2 regions of the Variovorax sp. YR634 genome follow, and region 1 is predicted to be linked to the other one. Evidence: riboswitches for the same ligand, from Rfam matches in the RefSeq annotation. Region 1 holds a riboswitch; the other holds the start of a gene.
What was found. A riboswitch is a leader RNA that binds a small molecule or an ion and turns the genes downstream of it on or off. The one in region 1 is predicted to bind cobalamin.

Region 1 (11,636 bases):
GCCCTTGTAGCCATGCCGCTTCACGCCGTCGATCCACTTCGGATTGACCACGCGCGAGCGGATGACGCGGCTGATTTCTTCCTTCAGCGTGCGCACGCGCGGCGCCTGCGGGTTGCCATGGTCACCGTGGTACATCGCCGGCTGCCGGCCGCTCAGATGGCGCACGGCGGCGACCATGCCGCCCTGGAACTGGTAGTAGTCGTTGGAGTCGAGCAGGTCGTGCTCGCGGCTGTCCTGGTTCTGCATGACGACGTTCATGGCGCGCAGGCGGCGAACCAGCGCGTCGGCGGCGGGCACGCCGTCGCTGCCCTGGCCGTAGGCGTGGGCGCTGCCGCCGACGTAGGCCTTCGACAGGTCGTCGTCGGTCTGCCAGTCGCCATGGTCGAACAGCGGTTGCAGGCCCGAGCCGTAGCTGCCGGGCGCGGAGCCGAACACGCGCCAGCCGGCCTGCTGGCGCGCTTCTTCCGGAGAAGCACCTTGCGCCTCCAGCGCGGCGGCCTCGCGGAGGATGCGTGCGCGAATCGGGTTGCGCTCGGCGTCTTCGTCTTCCTGTGCGGCGACGGCCTGCACGGCCGCATCGAACATCTGCACGGCGTTGGGAAAGGCGTCGCGGAAGAAGCCGGAGATGCGCAGCGTGACGTCGATGCGCGGACGGCCGATGCCGACCGTGGGCAGCACCTCGAAATCGACCACGCGCTGGCTGCCCGGCGCCCACTTGGGCCGCACGCCGATGAGCGCGAAGGCCTGTGCCAGATCGTCGCCGCCGGTGCGCATGGTGGCCGTGCCCCAGACCGACAGGCCCATGGCCACCGGATAGTCGCCGTGCTCCTGCATATGCCGCTCGACCAATTGCGCGGCTGACTTGAGGCCGAGCATCCATGCAGTAGGGGTGGGAATGGCGCGCGTATCGACCGCATAGAAATTACGGCCGGTAGGCAGCACGTCGGGCCGGCCGCGCGAAGGCGAACCGCTCGGGCCCGGCGGCACGAATCGGCCTTGCAAGGCGCGGGAGAGTTGCAGCAGTTCCTGCGCACCGCAGGCATCGAGCGCGGGCGCCAGGCTTTGCGCGATGCGGCCCATCACGGCGGTAGTCTTCGGCAGTTCGGACGGGCATGCGCCCTCTTCCAGCAGGCGCTGCGCCAGCAGTTCCAGCCGCTCGCGCGTGTCGCCCTGATGCCGCCACGCTTCAGTGCTCACCGATTGCAGCAGCGTGGGGCGCGCGCCCTGCCACGGCCGGGCCGCGTCGATGTCGAGCGGGTCGAAGGCATCGCCCGCCAGCAGATCTTGCGACAGCGCGCCGAGCAGCCCGGCATTCGCGCCCGCACCATCGGCAGCCGGATAGCGTGCCAGCGCCAGCAACGTGTCGCGCCGCAGCCGCTCGCGCGGCGATGCGCCGAACACATGCAGCCCGTCGCGGATCTGCGTTTCCTTCAGCTCGCACAGGTAGGCATCCACGCGCGCGAGCACCGCATCGTCTTCCGCGCCGGGCATGGCCAGTTCCTCGACCAGATGCTGCGCGCGCACCGCCGCGAGGATCTGCGCGCGCAGCACCTTGGCGCGGCGCGCATCGACCAGCAGTGCGTCGTAGTACTCGTCGACCTGCCGTTCCAGGTCCTGCATCGGGCCGTGGTTCTCGGCGCGCGTGAGCGGCGGCATCAGGTGGTCGACGATGACCGCCTGCGTGCGCCGCTTGGCCTGCGCACCCTCGCCCGGGTCGTTGACGATGAACGGGTACACGTTGGGCAGCGGCCCGAGGATGACGTCGGGCCAGCAAGACTGCGACAGCGCGATGCTCTTGCCCGGCAGCCATTCGAGGTTGCCGTGCTTGCCGACGTGCACCACCGCATCGATGGCAAAGGCCTCGCGCAGCCAGAAATAGAAAGCGAGATAGCTGTGCGGCGGCACCAGCTCCGCGTCGTGATAGCTCGCGTAGTCGGCTGCACCCAGCGTGCCCAGTGCGCGCGCAGGCTGGATGCCGACAAACACGCGGCCCAGCCGCAGGCCGGCGATCATGAAGCGGCTGTTTCGCACCATCGGGTCTTGTTCGGGCGGCCCCCAGCGCGCGTCGATGGCCGCCGCCATGCCATCGGGCAGCTTTGCCAGGCATGCGCGGTACTCGGCCAGCCCGTAGCTCTGCCACGCCGGCCGCGCGGCCCATTGCGTGGGGTCGTTCGCGATGCCTTCCTGCAGCCTGCGCATCAGCGCATCGCCATCAGCGGGCATTGCGCCGGGCTCGCCCAGCGCATAGCCTTCGGCCGCCATCGCGCGCAGGATCGCCATCACCGAGGCAGGAGTGTCGAGCCCCACGCCGCTGCCGATGCGCCCCTCGCTGCCCGGGTAGTTCGCGAGGATCAGCGCGATGCGCTTGTCGCCGGCACGCAGGCTGCGCAGCCGGCACCAGCGGCGCGCCAGCTCGGCGACGAAAGCTATGCGATCAGGCTCGGGCTGGTAGTTCACCACCTCGGTCTGCGTAAGTTCGCAGCGGTGCGACAGGCCCTTGAAGCTCACGGCGCGCGTGATGATGCGGCCGTCCATCTCGGGCAGCGCGATCTGCATGGCAATGTCGCGCGGGCGCAGGCCCTGGCTGTCGGCCAGCCAGTCTTCGCGGTTGCCGCCGCTCACGATCACCTGCAGCACGGGTGCGTCACCGGCCAGCGCGATGCCTTCGCCCTCTTCGTTCTGCGCGCCCTGCCCCATCGCGGCGAAAGCCGTGGTGTTGAGCACGAGCTGCACGTCATGCTCGGTGCACAGCTCGCGCAGTGTGGACAGGCACAGCGGGTCTTTGAGTGAATCGAGCGCAACCGGCAGCGGGTTCAGCCCTTCTGCGCTCAATGCGGCGGCGAGCGCATCGAAAGCCACCGTGTTGCCCGACAGCAGATGCGAGCGATAGAACACCAGCGCCACCACCGGCGCGCCCACATGCCACCCGGCGCGCAAATCGTCGATGCCGGCCACGGTGTGCGCAGCGTCAATGCCGCGCGGCACATGCAGCGCAACCTGCGGCAGGCTGCGTGGCGGCAGCGGCGCTTCGCCGTGCCCCAGCCCATGGAAGGCCACCGCGCGCAAAAACTGCATCGCATTGCCCGCCCCGCCGCTGCGCATGTACTGCCAGAGCTGGCGGCTCACCGCGCGCGGCGCCGTGCTGCGCGCAAGCAGGTCTTCGTCTTCCTGCAGGTCGCCGGAGAACATGGCGAGCTGCTGGCCCTTGCGCTTCGCGAGCTTTTCGAGCTGCTGGAGCCCGTAGGCCCAGGCCGATTCCGCACCCAGGTGATCGACCACCACCACGCGCGCATGCTGCAGCACCTCGTCGATGTACAGGTCGAGCGACGCAGGCTGGCGCAGGTGCATCAGGTTGGCCAGCCGCAGCGACGGATAGCCGGGGTCGGCGACCGCCAGCGCCGTGCGCGCCGCCGCGAGCAGCGCCAGCGTGGTGTCGGCCGAGCTGAGCACCACGATGTCGCCCGGCGTCTGGTCGAGCCGGGTGACGACGCTGTCGTCTTCGACGAAGCGTCCGGGCTGGGTGCTCAGCAGATGCATGCGTTCAAGCCGTCAGGCTGCGACCGCGCTCACCTCTTCCAGCGCCTTGCGCAGCACCGCCTCGTCGAGGTCTTCGCCGATGAACACGAGCCGCGTGCGCTGCGCCTCGCCATCGCGCCAGCGGCGGTCGAAGTGATGGTCGAAGCGGCGACCCACGCCCTGCACCAGCAGGCGCATCGGCTTGCCCGGAATGGCGACGAAGCCCTTCACACGGTAGATGGCGTGCTGCTCGACCAGCCTGCCGAGCACGGCGAGCAGGCCGTCGCGATCCACCGGCGGCAGCTCGATCACGAGCGAGTCGAACTCGTCGTGGTCGTGGTCTTCCTCGTGGTCGTGGTGGCTTTCGCGCAGGTGGATGGTGGCCTCGGCCGCGCGGCCCTGCCCCAGCAGCAGCGCGAGCGGCAACCGGCCTTCGGTGGCAGCCACGATCTTGACTTCGGGCGGCAGCTCTTCGCGCACCAGCGCCTCGACCTTCGCTCGCGCGGCGTCGTCCATCAGGTCGGTCTTGTTCAGCACCACGAGGTCGGCGGCCGAGAGCTGGTCTTCGAACAGCTCGTGCAGCGGCGACTCGTGGTCGAGGTTGGGGTCGGCGCGGCGGGCTTCGTCGACAGCCTCGGGGTTCTCGGCGAACTGGCCCGAGGCGGCGGCCGGGCCGTCGACCACCGTGACCACGGAATCCACGGTGAAGATGTTGGCGATGTCCGGCCACTGGAAGGCCTGCACCAGCGGCTTGGGCAGCGCGAGGCCCGAGGTTTCGATGATCACGGCATCGATGTCGCCGCGGCGCTCGGCCAGTTGCAGCATCACAGGCAGGAATTCTTCCTGCACGGTGCAGCAGACGCAGCCGTTGGCCAGCTCGTACAGCGCGCCTTCGCGCTCGTTGCCCTCGTCGTCGCAGCCGATGCCGCAGCCACGAAGAATCTCGCCGTCGATGCCGAGTTCGCCGAACTCATTGACGATCACCGCGATGCGGCGGCCTTCGGCATTGCCGAGGATGTGGCGCAGCAGCGTGGTCTTGCCGCTGCCGAGGAAGCCCGTGACGATGGTGACGGGGATCTTGGCGTTGCTTGCTTGTGTCATGGGAGATGTTCTTTCAGGCGCGCAAGCGCCCGTGCCGCTCCCCGAGGCAGCACCTCGTGAGCGCGGCGATGCATTGGTTGAATCAGATGGCGCTGTACAGGCGGCGCTCGACGAAGGCCGTGCCCTGCAGACGACGCCAGGCCTTTGCGGCGGCCAACACACCCAGGTCGACCAGCGGCTCGACAAGCACGACTGTCATGTAGGCAGCGCCGAAGCTGGCGATCTGGCTCAGGTTCTCGAGCCCGGTGCCGCGTCCGTAGAGCGCCCAGAAGCCGACCCAGACCACGATGCCGCCCTGGTAGGCCACCGACAGCTTGAATGCCTGCTGGTAGCTGATGTCCACGTAGGCCAGGTTCTGGGGAATGATCCGACGTGCCAGCGCGGCCGCTGCGAACAAGGGCACCAGCAAGGTGGTGACGTTCATGCCGAACTGCGGCACATCCTGCGGCTCGAAGAACAGGCCCTGGATGAGCAACCCGCCCGCCAGGCCAATGGCCGCAGGCGCCAGGCCGAACACCAGCAGCAGGGTCGTGCCCAGAATCAGGTGCACCTCGGACACGCCCACCGGGTGATGCGGCAACACCTCGAAGAAGCAGAACACCAGCGCAATGGCAATGGCCGAGCGCAGCGCCAGGGCGGCAAGGCCGTCCTTCACGGCCGTATCGAAGGCCACCTTGCCTGTGTAGGCGAGAGCAGCTGCCGCCGTGGCGTAGCTGAGGAAGATCTTGGATCCGTCGACGAGACCTGGTTCGATGTGCATCGAGCACCTCCTGAAATGCACCGCAGTGCGAAAGTTGATTGTTGGTTCATGGGCCTGCTTGCGCAAGCCCCTTCGATATGGCCAATGGTCGAGGCTTGCGCCGCAGCCGTCGCCAGCCGATCACGACGCCGCTGGCCGAGGCCACGGTGCCGACGATGGAAAGCAGCCACACCACGAGATCCCAGGCCGGCCGGTACTGGATGAGCCAGGGAAAGTCGAGGCTGTGCGCCGCATTGAAGAGCCAGCGTCGCAGCCTCGAATTGCTGTCGTTGCTGCCGGCGACCTGCCCGCTGGCCGGGTCGATGTAGATCCAGCTGTGCGCGGGGTCGTCGAACTGCAGCCGCCACACGGGCACGGTGCGCTCGCGGTGGTGGCCGTACCAGTGGAAGTCTTCGCGGGTCTGCAGCGTGGCCTGGGTGATGGCGCCGGGCCGCAGGCGGGCGGCGGCGCGCAGGATGTCGCTCTTGCCGATGACGGCGGGGCTGCCGGTGGCCGCATCGACCACCCGCACGCGCGCCTTCGCGTCGCGCAGGTGCAGCAGCGGCTTGCCGTCGAACCACAGCAGCACGGCCTCGCGCGGTGCGGCCTCGCCCTCGCCTGGCGGCAACACCGCTGGCGGCCAGGGGAACGGCGACTTACCGGCACCCGTGTAGCGCGCCATCGCAGCCGCGTCGCCCGGCCCGCGCTGGAACCAGCCATTGGGGTTCATCGACAGCCAGCCGCTGATGATCCACGTCAGCACGAAGAAGCCGCCGATCAGCCCCGCGATGTGGTGCCAGGCCATCCATCCGTTGTACGGCGTGACCGCGCCATTGCGGAACCTGCGCCGCAGGCGCACCCGCAGGATGCCGATGACGATGCCCGTCACGGCCGAAACGATGCATGCCGCCGACAGCCACACCACCACGTCGTGCCACAGCGGCGGATCGGCGCGCAGTGGCGTGAAGTAGATCCAGTGCGGCACGGAGCCCAGCCAGTTCCAGAAGCGCTCCGAGCGTGTGGTGTCGCGCACCACTTCGCCGTTGCGCGAAGACACGTACAGCTCCGTGCCGGCCGCGTCGCCGACTTCGATGCGGTGCAGCGGGCGCAGCGGGTTCAGGCCCTGCGGCACGGTCCACTGGTCGCGCTCCAGCGTCTCGGCCCAGTGCGCACTCGCATGGCCCGAGAAGGCCCGTGCGATGGTTTCGGCCTGCGCGGCATCGACCGGGCCGGGCACATGGCCGTCGCGCGCCGAGACCGTGTGCCGGCCTCCGCTCGCATCGACGATGCGCCATACGGGCTCGGCGTTGATGCCGCCCTGCATCTCCAGCACCATGCGCCGCGGCTGCACGCGGGCCGCCTGCGGCAGCGCGTCGAGTGCAGCGGTTGGCGACACCGCCGCCTGCTCGAAACGCAGCGGCGCCAGCCCCGCAAGCCGCTCTTCGTCCGTGAGGTTGGGATACCCCACGTACATCATCACGACGCCCGAGACGAACCACATGACGAACAGCAGGCAGCCGCCAATGCCCAGCCACCGGTGCGTCCAGTAGAGCCAGTGCCGGATGATCGGCCAGGCGCGGCGCCATGCGGAAGTCATGGGAGCGCCGCTCAGAAGTTGACCAGAGCCGACAGCTCGAACGAACGCGGGCGGCCCAGCAACCACTGGTTGCCGCCGTTCGAGAACGACACCGCGTAGCGGCGGTCGGCCAGGTTGTAGGCGCGCAGCGCAAGCTTCAGCGAAGGATTCGCCTGCCAGCTCACGCCCGCATCGGCCACCGTGTAGGAGCCGATCTTGCGCGAGTTGGCCGTATCGACCTGGCGTGGTCCGACGTAGCGCACGCCGAAATCGGCCTCCCACTGCGGCAGGAAGCGCCAGTTGAGCCAGAGATTCGCGGCCTCTTCGGGCACGCCAGTGGGCGTGTTGCCCGCGCGCGAGACGAGGCGCCCGCTGACGACTTCGTTGAAGTCGTCATAGCGCGCGCGCAGCTTGGCCACGTTGGCTTCGAGCCGCAGCGTCGAGGTGAGCGCCAGGTCGAGCGTGGCCTCGATGCCTTCGGACGACTGCTTGCCGATCTGCTGGGTGGTGGTCGGATCGGTCGCGTCGCGCGAGAGCAGCTTGGTCTTCTCGATGCGATAGGCCGCCACGGTCCAGGCCCCGCGGTTGTCGGCCAGCTGGCGCTTGTAGCCAACCTCGACCTGCCGGCCGGTGCTGAGCTCGAACGGCACCTGCGTGGCCGAGGTGGAGATGAGCGAGGTCAGCGGGTCGGCCGCGCGCGCCACCTGCGCATAGAACGACTGCGACACATCGGGCGCATACACCACGCCGAGGCGGCCGGTGGCGTACTCGAAGGTCTTGCCGAGGTTGTTGGCTGCGTTCTGCAGGTCGGCGCGCGCCACCTTGGCATGGTCCCAGCGCAGGCTGCCCACCACCGACCACTGCTCGTTGAAGGCCAGCTTGTCTTCGGTGAAGAAGGCGTAGGTGTCGGTCTTGGTCCGGTAGCGCGGCGTGTAGGCCACGGGCGACACGTAGTAGCCGGGGTTGAAGGCGAAGGGGTCGACCACCGAGCGCCCGCCGTACGGTGAATCGTTGCTGTGCTGGAAGTTGATGTGATTCGCGTCGAAGCCCACCAGCACCTGGTTGGCCAGGCCGAACAGGCTGTGCTTGAAGGTCGCGTCGGTGCGGTTGCCGATCTGCTCCTGGTCGTGGCCGATTTCCAGGTAGTCGCCGCGCGTCACGCGCCGCGTGGTGGCGTTGTAGGTGTAGGTCTCGCTGTCGCGCCAGTGGCGCTTGCTCTCCAGCCGGTAGAGCTGGTTGCGCACGGTGACGGCGCTGTTGGGCGTCCACTGGGCGTCGAGCCGGGTCCACTTGTCGCGGTACTTGATTTCCGAATCGTCGACGTTGTAGTTCTGGCGCAGCGTCTGGCTGCTCAGGCGGCCGTCGATCAGCGGCACGCCGAAGTAGCGCTGCGGCGACTGCCGGCCCTCGTCGTGCGACAGCGTGAACTGCAGCTGCGGCGACACGTCGAGCCGCACGGCCGCGCCCACGGCCAGGCTCTCGGCCTGCCCGCGCTGCATGAAGCCGTCGGTCTGGCGGTGGCTGATGTCGAAGCGGTAGGAGAGCTTGTCGTTGATCGCCCCGCCGCTGCCAAAGGCCACCTGGCGGGTGGCGTCGGAGCCCACCGTGACCAGCGCCTCGTTCTGGATCGGGCCGCGCGTCGGCTTCTTGGGCACCACGTTGATGGCGCCGCCGATGGCACCCTCGCCGTACATCACCGAGGCCGCGCCGCGCAGCACCTCGATGCGGTCGACAGACCAGGTGTCGAACGGGAAGGTGACAGTGCCCGCGCCTGCGTAGAGGCGCGTGCCGTCGAACAGCTGCATCACCGAGCCGTGGCCCGAGAAGCCGCGCGCCACCATCGCGGTGCCGCCGTTGCCGGGGCCGGGCGTGCCGGTGATGCCGGTGGCACGGGTGGCGGCATCGATCACCGAGACGTCGCCGCGTGCGCGGATGGTATCGCCCGTCAGCACTTCGATGCTGGCCGGCGTTTCCAGCGGCGTGAGGCCGAGGCGGCTGCCGGTGTGCGAGGGTTCGTCGATGGCGAGCGGGGTATGCCGTTCGGCCTCGACCTGCACAGGCTTGAGGCTCTGGCTGTTGCTGCTGGCTGCTTCACCCGACGACTGCGCGAAGACCGCGGAAGGCCCGAAAACCAGCCCCAGACCCAGTGAAAGACCCGAAAGGCGCGTCCAACGCAGCGGCGCGCCCGTGCGATCGCGCGCTGGCGATGCATGACCCATGTGACTTCTCCTCCGGCCCGCGTCCCCGCAGGCTCCTGACCGATAGAGGACGCGGCGGAAGAGGCGAAGGGACTGCGACGGTACGCGCGAGCGCGAAGCGGTGGCAGGCCCGGACACGCACTCCCGCAGCGTCCGAAGGCGGTTGCGAAGGCCGGTATCCGGGCTTGCGGAGCGCCGCGGCGTGCCAATCAATCAATGAATGGATGCACACCGCGGCCGAAACCCTCGCCTTCCCACGCCGAAGCGCAGTGGCTGCCCGTGCCGTCTGGGAGGCATAAGCATGAGGGTTTCCAGATCCGCTGACCGTTGCGGGGGCAGCGCAGGAGTTGCAGCGTCAATCAATCAAGAATGAACGACGCGGCGCACCTGCTTCCCGTTTAACCCCGTGGCCATGAGATGGCGTGCGGGGCACCTTCGAACCGTGTTGCCTGGCGGGATTAATAAGAATTAACGCACCAGAACGGCGGGATTATAGGGAGAGGCCTTCCGCCGAAGGCCTCTGATGGGCCTCAGGCAGGCCTTCCGTCGGGTCCGAACAGCCGCCGCATCACGGCCACGCCCGCCACCAGCGCGTTCGAATAGGTGGCATAGGGATCGTGGGCTGCCTCCAGCGGCACATAGACGTGGGAGGTCTCGCCAGGCGTGTCGTCGACCGCCTCCATCAGCACCCAGTAGAACTCGCCCGCCTCCAGTTCATGGACGGTGAGCGCGATGTTTCTCGATGAGGGCATGGAGGTAAGAGTGGCTGACAAGGTTGTCGGTTCTTTTTTGAATGGGCGGGGTACGCACGCGGTTGACAGTGCTTTCGGGTTTCTCCTACAGAGCCCGGTGCCGGTGCGACCTAATGTTGTAGTCAGGGACCTTTCAGAAGCCTTTCCAAGAACAGGAGGCAGCATGAAGCATTTCACTCTTGAACCGGGCATGCGATCGAGCATCGGCGGGGCCTTTTACCCGACCGGCTACTCGATGGTGATGTTTCCGAGTGCGGAAGACGCCGACCGCATCGGCCACCGCCTGATCGAAAAAGGCATGAGTGGCGACGAGGTCTATCTGCTGCCCGCGCAAACGGTGCTGGCCGAAATCGCCCCGACCGCGAAGACATCCGACAACCCCCTGCCCTCCGCCGGCACCGACGCCGCGACGGTACGCGCCTATACCGAGTTGGCGCGCGACGGCCACACGGGCCTGCTGGTGAGGACAAGAGACGGCGCTGCCGCCGAACGCCTGATGGAACTGGTGCGCACCGTGCCCTATTCCATCGCCCAGCGCTACCGCACGCTGGTCATCGAAGACCTCTGAGAAGAAGAGGAAAGCAGGCGTCTTCAAGCCGGCACGGCCATCGACACGGCGCGCTGGACTACATCACGGGCCATGGCCTGGGCGAGTTCGTGCTCGCCGAGGAACACGGTGGCAGAGGTTTCCTGCGTGAGCAGCCGGGCCTCCTGCTCGTTGTGGCTGCGGATCACGGTCTGGATGGTGGGGTTGAGCGTGCGCGCCGTCTCCATCATCTGGCGCACGTTCATGGCGTCGGGCGTGGCCACCACCAGCACGCGGGCGCGCGCGATGTGCGCCTGGATCAGCACCGCCGGGTCGGCCGCGTCGCCCCACACGGCCGGCGTGCCGGCCTCGCGCAGCTTTTCGACAAGCTCGCGGTTCTGCTCGGCCACCACGTAGGGAATGTCGTGCGCGTCGAGTTCGGCCGCAATGCGGCGCCCCACGCGGCCGTAGCCCACCAGCACCACTTGCCGCGAGAGGTACTTGGCCTCGGTGGTCATGGGCAGTTCGGCCAGCGGGTCGTCGCGCGATTCGAGCCCGCGCGCGAAGGACGAACGGGCATGGAGCCACTTCTGCATCGGCCCGATCAGGCTGAACCACAACGGGTTGGTGGCAATGGAAATCAGCGCACCCGCCAGCACCAGGCTCTGGCCCTCCACCGGCAGCAGGCCCAGCGACACGCCCAGCCCGGCCAGGATGAACGAGAACTCGCCGATCTGCGCCAGGCTGGCGCTCACCGTGAGCGCCGTGCCCAGCGGGTAGCGGAACACCAGCACCAGCGCGCAGGCCGCGAGCGACTTGCCCAGCACGATGACCAGCACCACCGCCAACACCTGCAGCGGCCGCTCGATCAGCACCGACGGGTCGAACAGCATGCCGACCGACACGAAGAACAGCACCGCGAAGGCGTCGCGCAGCGGCAGCGACTCTTGCGCGGCGCGGTGGGCAAACTGCGACTCGCGCATCACCATGCCGGCGAAGAAGGCGCCCAGCGCAAACGACACGCCGAACAGCGCCGCCGAGGCAAAAGCGATGCTCACGGCAGCGGCCACCACGCACAGCGTGAACAGCTCGCGCGAGCCGGTCCGCGTGACCTGCCAGAGGATCCACGGGAACACGCGCCGCCCCACCACCAGCATCAGCGCCACGAAGCCGCCGACCTGCAGCAGCGTGAGGCCCAGCGTCTGCCACAGCGGATCGGCCGGCCCGG
Region 2 (11,636 bases), on a different contig from region 1:
GGGGAATCTTCGGAGGGTGGTTCAGCCGGCAACCGTTCGAGCAGGGCATCGAGGCGCGTACGTGCCGCAACGAGCCGCGACTTCAGGGCGTCGCGTTCGCGCGTGAGCGCATCGACCTGCTCCTGCAGCAGCGCATTGGTGCGTTGCACCTCTTCGTGACGCACAAGCAGTCGTTCAACACGCTCGGCGATCTGATCGATAGGGCTGGAGGCGGGCATGGTTGGCGATTGTAGTTTCCCAAGGAAGCGGCCCCCAGGCGGTGCCTGGGCGTGGCATGGATTCTGCTGCCTTCCAGTTGCCTTTCAAACTCCAATAGCCAGTCAATGACCACGAAGAACAACACTTTATTCAGTCGGCGCGACCTGCTTACGCTCATCGGCAAGACCGCAGGGGGCGGCGCGATGTACCAGGCGATGACCTCGCTGGGCTTTGCCGCCGAATCCAACTACAGCGGACCACCGAAGCTCGATGGCGCAAAGAAGGGTGCGTCGGTGCTGGTTCTTGGCGCAGGCCTGGCCGGCATGGCCGCCGCGCTCGAACTGCGCAACGCAGGCTACTCGGTCAAGGTCCTCGAGTTCAGCAATCGCGCGGGCGGCCGGTGCTGGACGCTGCGCGGCGGCGACACCTTCACCGAGCTGGGTGGCGCCGTGCAGCAATGCGGCTTCGCCAAGGGCGAGTACTTCAATCCGGGGCCGTGGCGCATTCCCTATCACCACCATGCGGTGCTGGGCTACTGCAAGCGGCTGGGCGTGGCGCTGGAGCCTTTCATCCAGGTCAACTACAACGCGCTGGTGCATTCGAGCAAGGCCTACGGCGGCAAGCCGCAGCGCTACCGCCACGTGCAGGCCGACTACCAGGGCTACGTCGCCGAGCTGCTCGGCAAGGCCACGACGCAAGGCAACCTCGATGCGGCGCTGACGAAGGAAGACAAGGAGAAACTGCTCGAAGGCCTGCGCCGCTGGGGCGCGCTCGACACGCAGTTCCGCTATCTCGAAGGCACCGTCAGCAGCGACCGCCGCGGCTATGAAGTCGATGCGGGCGGCGGCCTCATGCCGTTGGCCAAACCGTCGAAGCCGCTCGACATGAGCGAGCTGCTGCAATCGAATCTTTGGCGTTACATCGCCAGCGGGCAAGACTACGAATTCCAGAGCGCGATCTTCCAGCCCGTGGGCGGCATGGACATGATCGCCAAGGCCTTCCAGAAAGAAGTGGGCAGCCTGATCCGCTACGGCGCCAAGGTCACGAAGATCGAGCAGAACGACCGCGGCGTGACGGTCACCTACACCGATGCATCAAAGGGCGGCGCGGTCACGCAGGCCAAGGCCGACTGGTGCCTGTGCACCATTCCGCTGTCGGTGCTCAGCCAGATCGACATCCAGGTGGGCTCGGCAATGCAGGAGGCCATCAACGCCGTGCCTTACGGCGCTTCGGTGAAGGTGGGCCTGCAGTTCAAGCGCCGCTTCTGGGAAGAAGACGAGCACATCTACGGCGGCATCAGCTACACAGACCTGCCGATCTCGCGCATTTCGTATCCCTCGACGCGCTATGGCGCCAAGGGCAAGTCGGTGGTGCTGGGCGCCTACGTGTTCGACGGCCCGAACTCCTACGAATTCACCGCCATGGCGCCCGAGGAGCGCGTGCGCCGCGCGGTCGAGTTCGGCACGCAGCTGCATCCGCAGTACGCGAGCGAATTCGACAACGGCATTTCCGTGGGCTGGCACCGCGTGCCCGGCACGCACGGCTGCTACGGCATATGGACCGACGAGACGCGCCAGAAGCACTACAAGAACCTGTGCCAGGTCGATGGCCGCATCGCGCTGGCTGGCGAGCACGCTTCCTACATTCCGGCCTGGCAGGAGGGCGCACTGCTCTCGTCGCTCGACGCCATCCAGCGGCTGCATGCCCGCGCCGTTGCGTGAAAGCCGAGTGAAGGACACACCCACCATGAACAACAACATCACGACCTTCAAGCGCGCGTTGCTCGGCCTTTCGCTGGGCGCGCTGGCCTCGGTGGCCGGCCAGGCCGCTTTCGCGCAGTCGCCGGAGCCCGTCTTTTCCGTCGGCCCCCGATTCCAGGAGAGCTCGGGCGAGGCGATCTACCGCGCGACCTGCCAGGGCTGCCACATGGCGCAGGGGCAAGGGGCGAAGGGCGCAGGCGCCTATCCGGCGCTCGCCTCGAACCCGCGCCTCGCGAGCCCGGAATATCCGCTCTACGTGGTGATCAATGGGCAGAAGGGCATGCCCGCCTTTGGCAAGATGCTGAGCGACGAGCAGATCGCTTCCGTGGTCGGCTATGCGCGCACCCATTTCGGCAACCAATATCCTGACGCCATTGCGGCGGAGAGCGTCAAGAAGCTGCGGCCTTGATCGGCCTTCTTCTTTCGATACCTGGCAGATCCTTTCTTCATCCATCCCAGCAGAGAGACAACACGCATGACCATGACCTCCATCACGAAGAAGCTGGCGCTCGTCGCCGCACTGCTCGCAGCCGGCACCGGCGCCGCCCATGCGGCCGATGAAATCATTCGCCACCGCATTCCGAATTCCACCTTCCCGATCTCGGCAGCGGTGGAGGTGCCGTCCTCGTTCACCAACGTCTACCTCTCGGGCCAGGTGCCGCCGCTGCAGGACGCGACCGCGCCCAAGAACAGCGCGGCGGCCTATGGCGGCGACACCAAGGGCCAGACCGTCGGCGTGCTCAAGGCCATCGAGAAGAGCCTCACAGGCCTGGGCCTGACGATGGGCGACGTGGTGAAGATGCAGGTGTTTCTCGTCGGCGATCCGGCCAAGGACAACAAGATGGATTTCGCCGGCTTCATGGAGGGCTACACCCAGTTCTTCGGCACCACCGCCCAGCCCCGGCTGCCGGTGCGCTCGGCGATGCAGGTAGCGGCGCTCGCCAACCCGGCCTACCTGGTCGAGATCGAGGTGATGGCGGTGCGTCCCGCCAAGTAGAAAAGCAGTGCTGCGCTACTCGCTCAGCCGCACGTAGGTGGCGAGCAGCGCGCTCTTGGCAACAATCCCGAGCAGCACAGGGTTGCCGGCGCTCTCGATCACGGGCAGCCGTTCGCCCAGGTGATCGAGAAAACGCTGCAGCGCCTCGCCCAGCCCGGTGTCGGCGGTGAGCGGCTGGATGGCCTGCGAGAGCAGGGCGCCCGCGGTCGTTTCCGCTGGCGCCGTGCCGAGCGCCGAAAGCGGAACCACGCCGAGGTAGCGGTTGCCTGCATCCACCACGTACAGGTACTTCACCGGGTGCTGTAGGAAGAGCTTGCTCATGGCCTCGCGGTCCGCCTCCGGGCCCACCACCGTTTCGGCCGGCTGCACCAGGTCGCGCATGTGCAGCCCGCGCAGGCGCATCTGCGTGTCGCGCTGCTCGTTGCGGTGCAGGGTGATCTCGTACATCGAGCCGGCATTGGCCGAGCGCGCGACGAAATACGCGATGACGCTCGCCGCCATCAGCGGCAGCATGACCTGGTAGCTGAGCGTCATCTCGAAGATCATCAGGATGGCCATCAGCGGCGCCTGCGTGGCGCCCGCCAGGAATGCGCCCATGCCGACGATGGCATAGGCGAACGGCGCCGAGGTGGCCGCCGGCCACAGCGCCTGCGCGCCAAGGCCGAACAGCGCACCGACCATGCAGCCGAAGAACAGCGCCGGCGTGAACACACCGCCCACCGCGCCCGAGCCGGCCGTGGCCATCGTGGCGACCGCCTTGGCGACCAGCACCATCGCGATCAGCGTCCACGGCCAGGGCGTGTGCAGCACTGAATTGACCACGCTGTAGCCGTTGCCCCAGACCTCGGGCATGGGCACCGACACCGCACCCATCACCAGCCCGCCCAACGCCAGCCGCCACGGCAACGCAACCGGCAAGCGGGAGAACAGCGCACGGCTGCCCTGCAGCGCGCGCAGGAAGCCGACCGCCGCAAAGCCCAGCAGCACGCCGAGCACGCAGAACAGCACGACCTCGGTGCCGTGGATCTCCGGGAACGCCGGCATCTTGTAAGGAGGCTGGTAGCCGGGCAGGGCGCGCATCGCGACGTTGGCGACCACCGAGGCAATGATGATCGGCCCCACGCTTTCCATCGCGATAGAGCCCAGCACGATCTCGGCGACGAAGAAGGCGCCGGCAATGGGTGCGTTGTAGGCGGCGGTCAGGCCGGCCGCCGCGCCGCAGGCCACCAGCAACCGCAGCCGCTCGACTGGAAAGCGGAACACCCGCCCCAGCAGAGACGACGCCAGCGCCGCCAGCTGCACCATCGAGCCCTCGCGCCCGATGGAACCACCGGTGCCGATGCTCACCAGCGACGAGGCGCTGCGCACCAGCGTCTGCGCCACCGGAATGCGCCCATTGCCGAGCACGATGGCTTCCATGTAGTCGGAGGCGGCGCTGCGCAAGGCGACGCGTTTCGCCAGCACCAGCAGGCCGCCGGCCACCAGTCCACCCAGCGTGGGGCAGGCGATGCGCGCCCACCAGGGTAGGTGCTTCGCCATTGCCACCAGCCCTTCGCCGGGACCGAGCACCAAGTGCTCGAAGTGATAGAGCGCCGCGCGGAAGAGTTCGGTCGCCAGCGTGCCGAGCAAACCGGCCACGATGGACCACAGCAGCATCGATTGCCAGCCCGAGACACCGAAGACACGCTGCAGCGCCGAACGAAGATTGAGAACTACCGAGGCGGGCCGCATCATGGGCTGGGATGTTAGCTGCGAGCGCCGCCCAGGCGGGAGCACCGAGGAACCGGCTTTGCCGGGCCTCAGGTGTTGCCCCCGGTAGGGGGAAGGAGAAGCGACACGAAGTGCGCGCAACCTGGGGGCGAGCCAAGTCACTGGCATAAAATCCCGCCCGTTGGTGCCTGCGGCGTGGTTCACGCGCCGCGGTTCAACGGGAAGCAGGAGTGGAAGCCCCCGACCTCATCAGGACGGAACAAGGCCGAAGCCGCCTGCGCTGCCCCCGCAACGGTCAAGCAGACGGCGCCGCAAGGCGCCAACCCCTTTCCATCGAAGCCACTGGGTGCCCTGAAACAGGCGCCTGGGAAGGCGGTGAGGGGCCGTTCTGCCAGCCCGGATACCGGCCAACAAGGCGGCTGCCGCATGCGTGATCTGTGCATGGGGCGGCCATGGCGCCCAGGCGCCGGCGGGGAGGCCGGCGAGGGGTATTGACGTTCGTTCGGCTCATTCATGATTTCCCACGTTTGCTTTTCTCGCGGCCGCGCTCCTGCGCGCCGTCTCCGCCATGCCTGCCTGCCGCTGGCGCTGGCTTCCGCCTTCGGTGGCCTGGCCCATGCACAAGACGCCCCCACGCTGGGCGAAACGGTGGTCACGGCCAACCGCACGCCGCAGGCGCTGTCGGACCTGGTGGGCGACGTGTCCATCATCGACCGCAAGACCATCGAGCGCAGCGGCGCGACCGGCGTGGCCGACGTGCTGGCGCGCCTGCCCGGCATCGAGATCTCGCGCAGCGGCGGCGTGGGCAACACCACCAGCCTGTTCATCCGCGGCGCTGAAACGCGCTTCACGGCCGTGTACCTCGACGGCGTGCGCATCGACTCGCAATCGACCGGCGGCGCCGGCTGGGAGGGCATTCCGCTCTCGCAGATCGACCGCATCGAAGTGCTGCGCGGCCCGGCCGCCGCGGTGTACGGCTCCGACGCCGTGGGCGGCGTGATCCAGCTCTTCACCAAGCGCGGCGAAGAGGGCGTGTCGCCTTACGCGGGCATCGGCTTCGGCAGCAAGGGCCTGCGCAAGATCGAAGGCGGCGTGAGCGGCAAGTCGGGCCTGTTCGACTATTCGTTCGGCGTGGCGCACGAGGAAAGCAAGGGCTACAACGTGCAGCCCGCAAGCAAGCGCAACGTGGTGAAAGACGGCTACACCAGCCCCGACCGCGACGGCTACAACAGCACCTCGGGCAACGTGAAGCTGGGCTTGCAGATCACGCCGGACCAGCGCCTGGAGGCCACGCTGCTCACCAGCGACATCAAGGCCGGCTACGACGCCACCGTCTCCTACAGGACCAAGCCGCCGATCCTGTTCCGCGACGACGTGTCGAACAACACGCTGCGTACCGCCGGCCTGACCTGGTCGGCCAAGTGGAACGACATCTACAGCACCCGCGTGCAGGTGACCGATTCGCAGTCGGTCTACAAGACGCAGCCTTCGTTCTACCGGACCGAAACCAACCTGCGCGGTTACCTGTTCCAGAACGAATTCCGCTTCGGCCCGCACCTGGTGACGGCCACCCTCGAGCGCCGCGAAGACGCGCTCGAAAACGCGCCCACCACCTCGTCGAAGCTGCTGTCGCGCGACCGCTCGCAGGATGCGATTTCGCTCGGCTACGGCTTCGTGCAGGGCCCGCATTCGCTGCAGCTGCATGTACGCCACGACAGGGACAGCGAGTTCGGCGGCAAGACGACTGGCAGCGCGGCTTATGGCTACGCCATCACCCCGTCGCTGCGCTTCACGGCCTCGGCCGGCACCGCCTTCCGCGTGCCCACGCTGTACCAGCGCTTCAGCGAATACGGCGTGTCCACGCTGCGGCCCGAAAGCAGCCAGAACGTCGAGCTGGGCATGAACTACGCCCAGGACGGCACCACCGCCGGCATCGTGGTGTATCGCAACCGCGTGCGCAACCTGATCAACTTCGTCGGCACCGCCACGGGCTGTGCCTCGACGTTCGGCTGCTACACCAACGTGAACCGTGCCACCCTGCAGGGCGCCACGCTGTCGGCCAGCCAGCGTCTGGGCGACGTCACGCTGCGCGCCTCGCTCGACGTGCAGGACCCGAAGGACGCCGACACCGGCAACCTGCTCGCACGCCGCTCCAAGCGCCATGGCACCCTGGGCGCCGACTGGCGCGTCGCCGGCTGGACGCTGGGCGCCGAGGTGCAGTCCTCGAGCAAGCGCTACGACGACGCGGCCAACACCATCAAGCTCGGTGGCTACACCGTGCTGAACCTGTCGGCCAGCACGCAGATCACGCGAGACCTCAACCTCGTGGCCCGCGTCGACAATGTGGGCAACAAGGACTACCAGTTCGCGCGGCTGTACGCCAATGCCGGCCGCACCGCGTACGTCGGTCTCAAGTGGACGCCTCACTAAGCCAAGCTACCCAACCAGGCGACACCGCCGGTGCCGCGGCAGTCTCGTGCGCCGCGGTGCTGGTGGCTGCCCCGGCTTCGGGGCAGGGCAAGACCACCGTCGCCGCGGCGCTCGCGCGGCTGCATGCGCGCCAGGGGCGGCGCGTGCGCGCCTTCAAGTGCGGGCCCGACTTTCTCGACCCGCACTGGCTGGCGCTGGCCACCGGCGCGCCGGTGCATTCGCTCGACCTCTGGATGACCGGCGAGGCCGATTGCCGCTCGCGCCTGCGCGCCGCGGCGGCCGAGTGCGACCTGGTGATCGTCGAAGGCGTGATGGGCCTGTTCGACGGCACGCCCAGCGCGGCCGACCTGGCTGAGCGCTTCGGCCTGCCGGTGCTGGCGGTGATCGATGCGCACGCCATGGCGGGCACCTTCGGCGCGCTGGCCTACGGGCTGCAGAACTTCCGGCCTGGGTTGCCATGGGCCGGCGTGCTGGCGAACCGCGTGGCCAGCGAGAGGCACGCGGACATGTTGAAAGACGCGCTGCGCGAACCCTTGCAGTGGCTTGGCGCCTTGCCGCGCGACGGGGGGTTCACGCTGCCCGAGCGGCACCTGGGCCTCGTGGCCGCTACCGAACTCGGCGATGCGATGGCGCGTCTCGACGCGGCTGCCGATGTGCTGGCCGCCACGCCGCTCGGGCAGATGCAGACCAGTCAACTGCCGCAGGTGCGTTTCGAGGCACCCGCATCTGGCGAGGCAGAAGCCGTGCCGCCGCTGCTGGCCGGCCGCGCCATCGCCATTGCGCGCGATGCGGCCTTTTCATTCATCTACCCCGCGAACCTCGACGTGCTCACGGCGCTGGGGGCGCGGCTGTCCTTTTTCTCGCCGCTCGCAGGCGATGCCTTGCCGGCATGCGACGCGGTCTGGCTGCCCGGCGGCTACCCCGAACTGCACGCAGAAGCGCTGGCCGCCTGCGCGCCGATGCGCGAATCGCTCGCCGCGCATGCCGCTGCGGGCAAGCCGGTCTGGGCCGAGTGCGGCGGCATGATGGCGCTGTTCGACGAACTGGCCACGCAAGACGACGCGCAGGTCCACCGCCTCTGGGGCCTGCTGCCGGGCCGCGTGACCATGCAGAAGCGGCTCGCCGGCCTTGGTCCGCAACAGCTCACCCTCGGCAGCCACACCCTGCGCGGACACACCTTCCACTATTCGCGCTGCGAAACGCCACTGGCGCCCGCCGCGCTCACTGCCAGGCCCGGCGCGACGCAGCCCGTGGGCGCACGCGGCGGCGAGGCGCTGTACGTGCACGGCCCGGTGCGCGCGAGCTATTTCCACGCGTGGTTTGCCTCCAGTCCGCAAGCCACGGCCCGCCTTTTCGGCGCCATGCCCATCGAGTTGGAGAGCCATGCCGCAATCGAATAAGCCGAAGACCGTCGAGCACGAGTTCATCCTGGGCGGTCAGAAGAGCGGCAAGTCGCGCCGCGCCGAGCAGCGCGCGATCGACTGGTTCGCGGCCGATTCCCGCACGCACCGCGCCGTGCTGATCGCCACCGCGCAGGCCTACGACGACGAGATGCTGGAGCGCATCGTGCGCCACCAAGCCGACCGTGCCGAGCGGGTGCCCGGCATGCGCACCATCGAGGAGCCGATCGAACTCGCGCGCGCCGTCGTCACGCAGAGCACGCCCGAGACGCTGGTGGTGGTCGACTGCCTCACGCTGTGGCTCACCAACCTGCTGATGCCCTTGCACTCCGAAGACGCCCGCCCCGTGACGCGCACTCCGGCGACACACATCGCCATGCTGCTGGTCGCGCTGCGCGAGGCGCGCGGGCCGGTGGTGCTGGTCGGCAACGAGATCGGCCTGGGTGTGATTCCGCTGGGCCGCGAGACGCGCGCTTTCGTCGACGCGCTCGGCCGCCTGAACCAGGACGTGGCCGCCGCCTGCGACCGCGTCACCCTGATGGCGGCCGGCCTGCCGTTGAGCCTGAAAGCGCCTGCTGCATGAAGAAGAAAAAGACGATCCGCACTCCGCTGGCCGCGCTCGGCCTGGCCCTGTTTGCGCTGGCCGCCCACGCCTTCGACGTGGTCGACGAGCGCGGCGTGTCCGTGAGCCTGCCGCAGCCGCCGCAGCGCATCGTCTCGCTGCTGCCGTCGCTTACCGAATCGATTTGTGCGCTCGGTGCCTGCGACCGGCTGGTGGGTGTCGACCGCTATTCCAACTCGCCCGAACAGGTGAAGGCGCTGCCGCAGCTCGGTGGCGGGATCGACCCGAACGTCGAGGCCATCGTCGCGCTCAAGCCCGACGCGGTGCTGCTCGCCAAGTCGTCGCGCGTCACGCAGCGGCTCGAGGCGCTGGGCCTGAAGGTGCTGGTGCTCGAACCCAAGAGCCATGCCGACGTGCAGCGCGTGCTCGACAAGCTCGACCAGGTGCTCGGCACGCACGAAGCGCCGAAGGTCTGGCGCGTGATCGATGCCAGCGTGTCGGCCGCCGCGCAGTCGGTGCCCGCGAGCGCCAGGGGCATGCGCGTGTACTTCGAAGTGAACAGCGCGCCGTACGCGGCGGGCGAGTCGTCGTTCATCGGCGAAACGCTCACACGGCTCGGCGTGAGGAACATCGTGCCGGCTTCGCTCGGCCCGTTCCCCAAGCTCAACCCCGAGTACGTGGTGCGCGCGAACCCCGACCTCATCATGGTCAGCGTGCGCAGCGCGCAAGGGCTGGAGCAGCGCCCCGGCTGGGCCGGCATCCGTGCGGTGCGCGAGGGCCGCATCTGCCGCTTCAGCGCGGAACAGTCCGACGTGCTCGTGCGCCCCGGCCCGCGCATGGACGAGGCCGCGCGCCTGATGGCGCAGTGCCTTGCCGACAAGGGAGGCAAACGGTGAACGCAGCGCGAAGGCACACGGTCCATCTGCGCCGCGTCTTGCTGCTTGGCGCAGGCCTGCTGGTGGCGGGCGCTGCGCTGATGGTGCTGGGCCTGGGCATCGGCAGCACCGGTTTCGAAAGCCTGCTCGCGGCGCGGCACGACCCGGTGGCACTGCAGATCGTGTGGGACATCCGCCTGCCGCGCACGCTTGGCGCGTGGCTGGCGGGCGCGCTGCTGGGGCTGGCGGGCGCGGTGGCGCAGGGGCTGTTCCGCAATCCACTGGCCGATCCGTACCTGCTGGGCAGCGCCTCGGGCGCCTCGCTCGGGGTGGCACTGGCGCTGCTGATGTTCGGCGGCTCCGCCGCCAGCGCGCAGTGGGTGATGCGGCTCGGGCTCACGGGCGCGGCCTTTCTCGGCGCGGTGCTGGCGGTAATGCTCACGCTGATGCTGGCGCGGGGCGTGCAGCAGACGCTGCGGCTGCTGCTGGCTGGGGTGATCGTCGGCGTGGTGCTCGGCGCGGCGAAAGACCTCATCACCATCGCTTCGGCAGACATCCTGCAAGCCATTCAGGGCTTCATTCTCGGCAGCACCGGCCTCGTCGGCTGGAGTGCCTGCGCGGTGATGGCGATGGTCGGTGCGGTCTGCCTGCTGCTGGCCTGGGCGCTGGCGCCGGTGCTCGACGGGCTCGCGCTCGGCGAGGCCACCGCGCGCAGCCTCGGCCTGCCGCTGGGCGCGATGCGCGCGGCGCTGGTCGTGGTGCTGGCACTGGCCACCGGCGCAGCCGTGGCGCAGACCGGGTTGATCGCCTTCGTCGGCCTCGCGGCGCCGCATCTCGTGCGCTCGGCCATCAAGACCACGCACGCGCGGCTGATCCTGCTGTCGGCGCTGATGGGCGGGCTGCTGCTGATGGCGGCCGACCTGCTGGCGCGCTGGCTGATCGCGCCGCAGGAACTGCCGGTTGGCGTGCTCACGGCCGTGCTGGGCGGCAGCTACCTGCTGTGGTTGATGCACCGGCGCGGCGCGCGGAGTGGCGTGGCATGAGCAGCCGGCAGAACACACCCGCTCTCGAAGCACACAAGGTAAGCGCCACGCTCGGCGCAACCGAGGTGCTGCACGACATCGATCTGGCGTTGTCGTCGGCCCGCTGGACCAGCATCGTCGGCCCGAACGGTGCGGGCAAGTCGACGCTGCTCAAGGCGCTCGCGGGCCTGCTGGCGCACCGGGGCGAGGTGCGGCTCTTCGGCGAGGCGCAGAACAAGGTGCCGGCGCGCATCCGCGCCCAGCGCCTCTCGTGGCTCGGCCAGAGCGGCACGGGCGAGGGCAGCGCCGACGACCTGATGGTCTATGACGTCGCCATGCTTGGCCGCCTGCCGCACCAGCGCTGGCTGGCCGCCCCCAGCGAGGCTGACCGCGAGGCGGTGGAGCGTGCGCTGCGCAGCACCCAGGCCTGGGAATGGCGAGACCGTCCACTGGGTCAGCTTTCCGGTGGCGAACGTCAGCGGGTGCTGCTGGCGCGCGCGCTCGCTGTCGAGGCCGAACTGCTGTTGATGGACGAGCCGCTCGCCAACCTCGACCCACCGCACCAGGCCGACTGGATGCAGACGGCCCGCGCGCTGGTGGCCGAAGGCAAGACCGTGGTCAGTGTGCTGCACGAGCTGCCGATGGCGCTGGCGGCCGACGAACTTGTCGTGATGGATCGCGG

Region 2: linked by a shared signal. The riboswitch ahead of BLV60_RS17255 (TonB-dependent receptor domain-containing protein) and the one ahead of BLV60_RS07950 (TonB-dependent receptor) in region 1 are both predicted to bind cobalamin.

Annotation. Positions count from the first base shown of each region.
Region 1 covers NZ_FNOL01000003.1:264,697-276,332, forward strand. The annotation lists gene cobN (cobaltochelatase subunit CobN) at 1-3,537, opposite strand, end outside; gene cobW (cobalamin biosynthesis protein CobW) at 3,550-4,617, opposite strand; gene BLV60_RS07940 (energy-coupling factor ABC transporter permease) at 4,700-5,377, opposite strand; gene BLV60_RS07945 (PepSY domain-containing protein) at 5,424-6,953, opposite strand; gene BLV60_RS07950 (TonB-dependent receptor) at 6,965-9,151, opposite strand; cobalamin riboswitch at 9,283-9,582, opposite strand; gene BLV60_RS07955 (hypothetical protein) at 9,661-9,882, opposite strand; gene BLV60_RS07960 (hypothetical protein) at 10,046-10,450, shown strand; gene ybaL (cation:proton antiporter domain-containing protein) at 10,474-11,636, opposite strand, start outside.
Region 2 covers NZ_FNOL01000009.1:107,590-119,225, forward strand. The annotation lists gene BLV60_RS17230 (hypothetical protein) at 1-218, opposite strand, end outside; gene BLV60_RS17235 (flavin monoamine oxidase family protein) at 324-1,919, shown strand; gene BLV60_RS17240 (c-type cytochrome) at 1,945-2,367, shown strand; gene BLV60_RS17245 (RidA family protein) at 2,434-2,955, shown strand; gene BLV60_RS17250 (ClcB-like voltage-gated chloride channel protein) at 2,971-4,689, opposite strand; cobalamin riboswitch at 4,831-5,092, shown strand; gene BLV60_RS17255 (TonB-dependent receptor domain-containing protein) at 5,179-7,095, shown strand; gene BLV60_RS17260 (cobyrinic acid a,c-diamide synthase CobB) at 7,080-8,495, shown strand; gene BLV60_RS17265 (bifunctional adenosylcobinamide kinase/adenosylcobinamide-phosphate guanylyltransferase) at 8,479-9,078, shown strand; gene BLV60_RS17270 (ABC transporter substrate-binding protein) at 9,075-9,953, shown strand; gene BLV60_RS17275 (FecCD family ABC transporter permease) at 9,950-10,975, shown strand; gene BLV60_RS17280 (ABC transporter ATP-binding protein) at 10,972-11,636, shown strand, end outside.